2 linked regions of the Myxococcus hansupus genome follow. The protein of the gene in region 1 binds, or shares a complex with, the protein of each later gene. Links are inferred from orthologs where the notes say so. Each region holds a gene or a part of one and is shown in the gene's direction. Other genes may lie near its edges.

Region 1 (6,031 bases):
CGGCCTGAAGGTCAACGCCGCCCCGCTGTACGACGGCGACAAGATCCAGATCGGCTCCAACACCGTCCTGAAGTTCTCCATCCAGGACGCCCTGGAGGAGCAGTACCAGCGCAGCATCTATGAGTCCGCCACCCGTGACGGCCTCACCCGCGTCTACAACAAGAAGTACTTCCTGGAGACGGTGCGCAAGGAGTTCAGCTACTGCCTGCGCCACCGGGTGCCGTTGTCGCTGGTCCTCTTCGACGTGGACCACTTCAAGAAGATCAACGACGCGTATGGCCACCCCGCCGGGGACTATGTGCTGACGCGCATCGCCCAGCGCGTGAGCGACACGGTGCGCACCGAGGACCTGCTCGCGCGCTACGGCGGCGAGGAGTTCGCGCTGATGCTGCGCGAGTCCGCCGAGGATCAGGCCCTGGCGTGCGCCGAACGCTGCCGGTACGCGGTGGACAAGGCGGACTTCGTCTTCAGCGGCACGCCCATCAAGGTCACCATCAGCCTGGGCGTCGCCACGCTGCTGGACTCGGACTTCTCGCAGCCCGAGGACCTCATCGCCGCGGCGGACAAGTACCTGTACAGGGCCAAGCGCGCGGGCCGCAACCGCGTGGACGCCAAGGCCGTCAGCGGCCTGTAGACGGAGACTGCGGGCCCCGCGGCGAGTCGTCGCGAGGCCCGTCGCCACCACCGGGCCGTCTCGAGGCGCCTCCCCCGCGCGCTCCGAGGCGAGGCCCGTGGGCGCAGCGGCCCCGAGCCAATGGCCGACGCCCAACCGGCGCAGCGCTTCACGCGACACGTGCTTCGCGAGCTACTGGCCGAAGCCCAACCGCCGCAACGCCTCACGCGACACGTGCTTCACGTGCGCATCCGAGTCCCGGGCCGCTGCATCCGACAACGCGGCGGCGGCATGCGCCCCACCGATGCGCCCGAGCGCCTGCGCCGCGGCGACGCGCACCGGCGCCTCCGTGTCCCCTCGCAAGCACACGGCGAGCGCCTTCACATGCGGGGCACGGCCAATCTGCTCCAACGCTTCGGCGGCGGCGGCTCGCACCTCCGCGTGGTCCGACTCCAGCAGCATCGCGGCCTCATCCCCTCGCGACGTCTGCCGCTGGAGCGTCAGCAACTCCAACGCCGCGCTCACCACCTCGGGCGCGTTGTCCCGCAGCGCCCGCGACGTGGCCTCCGGAACCCCCGGGTGCCGCGTCGTCAGCCCGCTCAAGGCCCGCACCGCCCCCGCGCGCAGCGGCGGCTGACCGTCATTGAAGAACGGCTCCAACGTGGCGACGCGGTCCCGAGCCCCCTCCCCGCAGTCCGCGAGCTGGGCCAGCGCCGCGCCTCGAACCCCGGCGGGCAACGCCTTGTCACGCGCCGTCCCCAGGAAGAACGCCGAGCACCCGCGCTCCCGCGCCATCGCCTCCAACCATGGCCGTGCCCGGTTCGCATCACTCGACTCCAACCTCCGCTCGGCGGCCGAGCGCAGGGGAACGCCCTCCGCCTCCGCCAGGGCCCGCGCCGCATCCCGCCGCACCCACCGGTCCGAATCCCCCAACGCCTGTTCGAGCTCGCGCGTGGCCAGCGGCCCATACGCCCGCAGCTCCTCCACCGCGCGCCGGCGCTGGAGCGGATCCGCCACGGTGAGCTGCGGCTGTATCGCCTCCAGCTCCTTCGAATAGACAGCGAAGAGCCGGTTGATGCGCGCCTCCTCGCCCGGCTTCGCCTCATCCAACAGGAGCCGGCCCACCGACGTGCGGCTGCGTCCGGCCACGACCTTGAGCGCGCTCGCGCTGACGGCGTCCACGCTCTCCGGCCGTGTCGCCATGGCCTCCAGCACCACCCGCGCCGGCTTGCGGCCCAGGAAGCCCGCGAGGTGGGCCAGCGCCGAGCTCCGCACCGCCAGGTCCTCCGAATAGAGCTCCAACTCCAGCGCCTCGCGAATCGCGTCCCGTCGCCCCCAGACCCGGGCCGCCGCGTTGGCGCCTCGCGGGCCGCCTTCCCGCAGGAACTTCGCGGACGAACTCCCTGCCTCCGCCGCCGCGCGGGCTGCCGTCAGGCAGGCCTCCAGGTTCGACGCCGCGGGCTGCGCCAGCACCCACTCCGCCAGCGCCCGGCGATCCGAGACGCCCATGCGCTGGGCATCCGCTCGCACCGCCGCCCACCTCACCCGCCAATCCGAATCCTTCATCGCGGAGACGAGCGGCGCCCGGGGGATGGGCCGCTGGCCCGACAGCGTCTTCACCCAGGAGTCCACCCGACCACCCGGCAGGCACGACGCGCAGGTGCGGGCCCGCAGGACGGTGTCCGTCACGTGGCGCTGGCAAGACATCCAACACGCCTGGGTTGGCGTCCCACCCTGCTGCTGGCCGGTCGTCAGGAGTACCACCAGGAGGAGGGCTGGGCTCACGAGGAGGACAGTGTAGTCCATCGGCCTTAGCGTTTTCGTCCGGCGTCCTTGCGTTTTCCCGCCCAGTGGGTCATACCCGCGAGCCCTTTTGATCTAAACCTACATCTACGTACGGCGGAAGGAGGTGACTACATGCCCGGTATCCGAGTGAAGGAAGGAGAGTCCATTGAAAGCGCCCTCAAGCGCTTCAAGAAGGCCACGGAGAAGGCTGGAATCCTTTCCGAGATCCGTAAGCGCGAGCACTACGAGAAGCCTTCCGTGAAGCGGAAGAAGAAGGCCCTCGCCGCCAAGAAGCGCGCTGTGAAGAAGGCCCGCAAGTCGTTCTAGGCGCGTGCCTCGCGCGAGGAGCTGGGGCGCCACCGCTGTCAGGTGCCCTGGCTCCCGCCGTCGAAGTCCCCCTGAACAACGTCTCACCTCCCGGAGTTGCGACCATGGCCACCCTGAAGGAGCGGATCGACGCGGACCTGAAGGACGCGATGCGGTCCAAGAACGAGCTGACGCTCAGCGTCCTGCGGATGCTCAAGAGCGCGGTGAAGTACAAGGAAGTGGAGCCCGGTGCCTCCGCCCTGGATGACGCGGGAATCCTCACCGTCATCGCCGGCCTCATCAAGCAGCGCCGTGACTCCGTCGAGCAGTTCAAGTCGGGCGGCCGTCCGGAGCTGGCGGAGAAGGAAGAGGCCGAAATCACCGTCCTCCAGAACTACCTGCCCAAGCAGTTGACCTCCGACGAGCTGATCGCCGAGGTCCGCGCCTCCATCACCGAGACGGGCGCCAAGGGTCCCAAGGACATGGGCGCGGTGATGAAGCACGTCAACGCCAAGATTCACGGCAAGGCCGAAGGCCGCGCCATCTCCGAGGCCGTCAAGGCGGAGCTCGCGAAGCTCTCCTGACGCTTTCCTCGGTCTGAAGTCCGCACGGGCGCTGTCGGGAAACCGGCGGCGCCTTTGCATTGAGGGGGCTGGACAAGCATGCGGAAACTTGCTCACCCGCGCCCCCGTCATTAAGTGCCTGGGTCAGTCCCACCGCGACACCCGCTCACCCCGGCGGACGTCACGGGCCGGGGCCTCAGGAGTCCACCCCATGCCGCGACCATCCCCTCCCCTTCCGAGCGCACCGGCCCTGGCCCTCCAGGGGACGATCCGTCAGGTCGGCCGTGGGGCAGGCGACGTCAGCCCAGGCAAGCATGATGGACCGGCTGAGCCCGCCCAGGGGTGGGCCAGGGGGTGGGAGCCGTGATTCCCGAGCACAAGATCCAGGAAGTCATCGAGCGGGTGGACCTCGTCGGGCTCATCTCCCGGCACGTGGAGCTGAAGAAGTCGGGCCGGGAGTGGAAGGCCTGCTGTCCCTTCCACCAGGAGAAGACGCCCTCGTTCTACGTGGTGCCGGAGAAGCGCTTCTATTTCTGCCATGGCTGCCGCGCGAGCGGCGACGCGGTGTCCTTCGTCCAGCGCTACCTGGGAAAGACGTTCCTGGACGCGGTGAAGGACCTGGCGCGTGAGCTCGGCGTGGACCTGGAGGCCGAGCAAGACCCCAGCATGAAGGAGCGGCAGCAGATCAAGGAGGCCACGGACCTGGCCGCCGAGCACTTCCGCGCAATGCTGTGGCAGCAGGACGAAGGCCGCGCCGCCCGCGCCTACGTCGCCAGCCGGGGCGTCTCGGAAGAGACGGCCGCGGCCTTCGGGCTGGGCTGGGCGCCCCATGAATGGGCCTCGCTGGCGGACCGCTTCCAGAAGACAGGCATGCTGGAGTGGGCGGCCAAGGCCGGCCTGGTGCTCAAGCGCCCGAATGCGGACGGCTACTACGACTTCTTCCGCAGCCGGCTGATGGTGCCCATCCGCGCGCCAGAAGGCCGCCCCATCGCGTTCGGTGGCCGCCTGGTGGGCGCGGACGAAGGGCCCAAGTACCTCAACTCGCGCGAGTCCCGGCTCTACAACAAGAGCGAGACGCTCTTCGGCATGGACCAGTCGCGCGACGAGATGCGCAAGCGCAAGGCGGCCGTGCTCGTGGAGGGCTACTTCGACGCCATTGGACTGCACCAGGTGGGCGTGCGACACGCGGTGGCGCTGTGCTCCACCAACCTCACCGCGGGGCACATGCAGGTGCTCAAGCGCGCCGAGGCCCGCGAGCTGATTCTGCTCCTGGATGGCGACTCGGCGGGACTTGCCGCTGTCGAACGGCTTGCCGGTCCCCTGCTCGCCGCGGGGGCAACCGCCCGAGTCGCCCTGCTTCCGCAAGGGGATGATCCGGACACGTTCGCGCGTCGAGTGGGCCAGGAGGGCGTGGAGAAGCTGCTGGAAGGCGCCCACCCGCTCACCACCCACCTGTTCGCCTCGCTCCTCCCCGAGGGCAAGGCCGCGAGCTTCGAGGAAAAGATGGCGGCGCTCGAGCGGCTCAAGCCGGTGGTGGGACAGGTCCCCATGGGCCTGGTGCGCGCCACCCTCTTCAGCGCGGTGGCCGAGCACTTCGGCTGGCGGCCCGCGGACGTGGAGGCCGCCCTGCGCAGCAAGGTGCCCCTTCCCAAGCCCGCCGCCCACGACGCGCCTCCTTCGACCCCCAACCGTCCAGCCCCGCCCCTGGAGAAGCCGCCGCCGCCCCTGGAGTGCTTCTACGTGGGCGCGGTGTTGAGAGAGCCACGGTTGATGGCACGGGACACCTTCCGCGTGTGTGACGAGCTCTCCCACATGGGTCTGCGAATGGCGCTGGCGCATGCGACCTCCGGGCATGGCGCGAAGGATGCGCTCTTTGAATCCACGGAAGCCGTGAAGCGCGGCATTGAAAGCGCGCTGCGGCAGCTCCCCTCGGACCCTGTCCAGTTGGAAGGCTCCTTCCTGGCCATCTGCCGGGAAATCATGGTGCGGCGCATCGACGAGCGGCTCGTTTATATAAAGCGGGCGACGGAACAGACGCCGGGAGCGTTCGACCTGACAGAGGAGACGCGCCAGCTCCTCGCCGAGCGCGTGGAACTGTTGGCGCTCAAGAAGCGTGTCCTGGAGGAGCTCAAGCCTGCCTCCTCGGGAACAAAGGCGCCCATGCAACCGGTTTGAGTTCGCGTTTGTAAGAAACCCTGACTTTGCGGTAGATCGGCCGGCTCGCCCAGGCCTCAAGCCCCTGAATTTGCTCAAGGAGAAGTACCCGAATGCCGACGCAGAAGCCCTCGAAGGCGTCCGTGAAGCCCACCAAGAAGAAGGTGGATCCGGTGATCCGCAAGAAGAAGGCTCCGGACGGTGCCACGGCGAAGGGGGCCAAGACGGGCGCCGAGGAGAAGGAAGAGCTCGCCGCGCGGGACGTCGTCGCCGAGGCGACGGAGAAGCTCAAGAAGAAGAAGAAGGGCGTGGCGCCGGTCGGCGATGACGTGGACCCGGAAGAGGCCGCGGAAGAGGCCGCCGCCGCCGTCCAGGTCGACCCCGACGCCGTCGAGGACGACATCGAGGAGGATCCGGTCGCCGAGCGCAAGGAGGTCAAGGACCTGCTCGCCGCGGGCCGCGAGAAGGGCTTCCTCACCTACGACGAGGTCAATGACGCGCTCCCCGCCGACATCGTGTCGTCCGATCAGATCGACGACGTGATGAGCATGTTCGGCGACAACGACATCGAGATTGTCGACGCGCAGAAGGCCGCTCAGAACAACGAGAT
Region 2 (3,515 bases), 150 kb from region 1 along the record:
CGCTGAACCGCGTGGCGGCGCTACGGCCGGACCTGCTGGTGCTCGACGTGCAGATGCCCGGCCTCACCGGCTTCGAAGTGCTGGAGGCACTGGGCCCCGAGCAATGCCCCGCCGTCATCTTCTCCACCGCCTACGACGCCTTCGCCGTCGCCGCCTTCGAAGCGCAAGCCGTGGACTACCTCCTCAAGCCCTACGACGCGGAGCGCTTCGCCCGCGCGCTGGAGCGCGCCTACACCGTGCTCCAAGGTGGCCTGCCGGAGACAGCGCGCCTCCAGGCCCTCCTGGCCGACCTGGGCCGGGCGCCCTCGAGCCGCCCGCTGGAGCGACTGGTGGTGAAGGCGGGCGAGGCCTGGGTGCCGCTGCGCCTGACGGACGTCTGGCGCCTGTCCTCGGAGGACAAGTACGTCCGGCTCCACACCGCCCAGGGCGAGCACCTGGTGCGTCAGACGCTCCGAAGCCTGGAGGAGCGGCTGGACCCCACGCGCTTCGTACGGGTCCACCGGGGCGACATCGTCAACCTGGACGCCGTGGCCCGCTTGGAGCCCTGGACGCACGGAGACGGCATCCTCGTCCTCAAGGATGGCAGCTCGGTCGTCCTCAGCCGCACGTGGCGTGAAGCGTTCCTCCAGCGGTGGGGACTCGAGGGGTAGGCGTCCGTGCTACAGCTTTGTAGCAAAACTTGGCTGTGTCAGCCCTGCCTGTAGAGTGGGCGAGCCGCCATGGAGAATGTCCACGAGTTCAGAGAGGGTCGGAAGGTCCACGAGGACCTCGCCGCCGAGCGCGCGGTGTTGGGCGCCGTGCTGGCGGACAACACGCTGATCGCCGCGGTGGGCGAGGTCGTCCACCCCGAGGACTTCTCCAGCCCCGCGCACGCCCAGATTTTCGAGGCGATGCTCAAGCTCGACGGCCAGTCGCGACAGGTGGACCACCTGACGCTGGCCGAGGAGCTGAAGGTGTTGGGCCACCTCGTGTCGGTGGGCGGCCCGGCCTACCTGATGCGGCTGGACCAGGTGGTCCCCATCGCGTCCAACGCGGTCCAGTACGCGCAGATCGTCAAGGACCAGGCCATCCGCCGCCGCCTGGCCCAGGCGGGCAAGGAGATTCAAGACCTCGCCAGCCAGGAGACGGGCGAGCTGGAGGTCCTGCTCGACGAAGCCGAGCGCAAGGTGTTCCTCCTCGCGGAGAAGAAGCGCGAGGGCGACCTGCGCCCGGTCAGCGAGCTGATGGAGCACACGCTCGATCTGCTCGACAAGATGAAGGCGGCGGCCACGGGCATCACGGGCCTGTCCACCGGCTACATCGACCTGGACAACCAGCTCACCGGCCTGCACGCCGGCGAGCTCATCATCCTCGCGGCGCGTCCCGGCATCGGGAAGACGTCCTTCGCGATGAACATCGCGGTGCACGCGGCGCTGAAGGAGAACAAGGCCGTCGGCATCTTCAGCCTCGAAATGCCCGCCGACCAGTTGCTGATGCGTCTGCTGGCCTCCACCGCGCGCGTGGACATGAAGAAGCTGCGCGGCGGCCGCCTGACGCCGCACGACGAGGAGAAGTTCCAGGAGATGGCGGGCGCGCTCTACAACGCGCCCATCTACATCGACGACTCCGGCGGTCTGTCCCCGTTCGACCTGCGCGCCAAGGCCCGCCGCGTGAAGCAGCGCGACCCACGCCTGTCGCTCATCGTCATCGACTACCTCCAGCTCATGCACCAGAAGGGCAAGGTGGAGAGCCGCCAGTTGGAGGTCGCCGAAATCTCCCGCGCGCTGAAGCAGCTCGCCAAGGAGCTGGAGGTGCCCATCATCGCGCTCAGTCAGCTCAGCCGAAAGGTGGAGGACCGCAAGGACGGCAAGCCCCTGCTGTCCGACCTGCGTGAGTCCGGCTCCATCGAGCAGGACGCCGACGTGGTGATGTTCATCCACCGTGAGACGTCTGAAGAGGGCCCCGACGGGCAGCCGGCGCAACAGTCGAGCACCGTGATTCCCGTGGAGCTCATCGTCGCCAAGCAGCGTAACGGCCCCATCGGCTCCATCGACCTGGTGTTCCTGGCCGAGTACACGCGCTTCGAGAGCCGCCAACGCACGGACTGACGGCCGCTTCGGTCCACGCTGGCGCGCACCCCATGCGCCCAGCGCGGGCCCTCAGGAGCGCCGAGCCGCGTCCAACCCACCGCGAGCCTCCCGCGGCACGGGCTTCGCCCTACTCCGAGCCTGTCCGCAGGTAACGGACCACCAGCGCCCGGGCGGAGCGCACCGCCGTCTCCATCGTGCGTCCCCGGCCCAGCTCCGTGGCCAGCGCGGAGGCCAACCGGCAGCCTGTTCCACGCCGCCCGGGTGAGCGCGCCAACCGCTTTCCTTCCAGCACCCGCACGCGGCCTGGAGTGGCCAGCACATCCGCCAGTCCCTGCGTGTCCGGCAGGTGCCCGCCCTTCACCAGCACCGCGCCAAAGCCATGGCGTGCCAGCGACTCGGCGGCTTCCGCGGCCTCCGCCACGGTGCGCGCGACCGGCCGCCCCAGCAGCCACCCGGCCTCATCCAGGTTCGGCGTGAGCACCACGCGAGGTCCCGCCAGGGACAAGTAGGCACGCGCGGACAGGCGCGTCAGGGGCTCGCCCCGCGACGTGCGCACCACGGGGTCCACCACCCACCAGGGGTCGGTGCCCGAAAGGGCCGCCTGCGCGGCCGCGAGCTGCGCGCGGGCCGGCACCATGCCGCACTTCACCGCGTGCAGCGGCCCCAGCTCCAGCGCGGCCACCACCTGCGCCGTCAACACGCGCGGCGGAGAGGCCGTCCAGGTGAAGGTCCGCGTCCCCTGCGCCGTCTGCGCGGAGGGCACCGCCACCGGCTGCCCTCGCAGCGCGCGCACCGCGGCCACGTCCGCCAGCAACCCCGCCCTGCCCGTGGGCTCCAGGCCCGCCAACAGCAGGACGCGAGGGCTCACCGGCGGTGCTCGCGCGCCTTCTGCACGAACGACTTGTAGAGTCCCACGTGCACCGGAATGGTCGTCGACATGTATTCGGGGTGCCACTGCACGCCCAAGGCGAAGACGTGCACCGTGGACTCGATGGCCTCCACCACGCCGTCCGGAGCCACCGCCGTGATGACCACGTCCTTGCCCACGCTGCGCACCGACTGGTGATGCGTGGAGTTGACCATCAACTGCCCGTGCCCCACCGCCTCCGCCAGCAACGTGCTGTTCTTCACGTCCACCGGGTGCTGGGGATGGGTGCGGTCATGCTTCTGCTCGTGCTCGCGGGCGCCTTCCACCTCGCGGCCGATGTCCTGGAACAACGTGCCGCCCAGGATGACGTTGAGCAACTGCATCCCGCCGCAGATGCCCAGCACCGGCATGTTGCGCTTGAGCGCGCCGCGCATCAGCGCCGCCTCGAACGCGGTGCGCCCCTCCTTCAGCGCCCCCAGGCCCTCGCGGGCTTCCTCGCCGTAGGCGGAAGGCGGAATGTCGAACGCCCCCCCGGTGACGAGCACCCCGGAGACGCGGTCCAGATAGGACTCCACGCA

What was found. The genes of interacting proteins can lie anywhere in the genome.
Region 2: the proteins of dnaG (region 1) and dnaB are in contact, whole or in part, in a crystal structure (PDB 2R6A), measured with the Geobacillus stearothermophilus proteins. The link is inferred for Myxococcus hansupus from one-to-one orthologs. Residues at the interface, in WP_049624496.1 of Geobacillus stearothermophilus: Lys456, Leu457, Leu458, Pro459, Ala460, Asn463, Ala464, Leu467, Leu535, Leu536, Ile537, Ala538, Gln544, Glu545, Asp548, Tyr549, His552; in WP_033016901.1 of Geobacillus stearothermophilus: Ser13, Glu15, Ala16, Gln18, Glu91, Leu92, Asp94, Ala95, Val96, Pro97, Thr98, Ala99, Ala100, Asn101, Tyr104, Tyr105, Ile108.

Annotation. Positions count from the first base shown.
Region 1 is NZ_CP012109.1:1,968,035-1,974,065, reverse strand. The notes cover bases 3,054-6,031. They hold dnaG (DNA primase), read left to right. Parts: upstream 3,054-3,621; coding sequence 3,622-5,442; downstream 5,443-6,031. Other genes in these bases: rpoD (RNA polymerase sigma factor RpoD), read left to right, coding at 5,535-6,031; A176_RS08100 (GatB/YqeY domain-containing protein), read left to right, coding at 3,054-3,288. Also shown: A176_RS08115 (GGDEF domain-containing protein), read left to right, coding at 1-634; A176_RS08110 (HEAT repeat domain-containing protein), read right to left, coding at 806-2,419; rpsU (30S ribosomal protein S21), read left to right, coding at 2,531-2,725; more of A176_RS08100, read left to right, coding at 2,830-3,053. UniProt on the Escherichia coli protein: RNA polymerase that catalyzes the synthesis of short RNA molecules used as primers for DNA polymerase during DNA replication.
Region 2 is NZ_CP012109.1:2,121,389-2,124,903, reverse strand. The notes cover bases 1-2,903. They hold dnaB (replicative DNA helicase), read left to right. Parts: upstream 1-719; coding sequence 720-2,087; downstream 2,088-2,903. Other genes in these bases: thiD (bifunctional hydroxymethylpyrimidine kinase/phosphomethylpyrimidine kinase), read right to left, coding at 2,197-2,903; A176_RS08745 (LytR/AlgR family response regulator transcription factor), read left to right, coding at 1-650. In the rest of the region: more of thiD, read right to left, coding at 2,904-2,937; A176_RS08730 (gamma-glutamyl-gamma-aminobutyrate hydrolase family protein), read right to left, coding at 2,934-3,515. UniProt on the Escherichia coli protein: The main replicative DNA helicase, it participates in initiation and elongation during chromosome replication. Travels ahead of the DNA replisome, separating dsDNA into templates for DNA synthesis.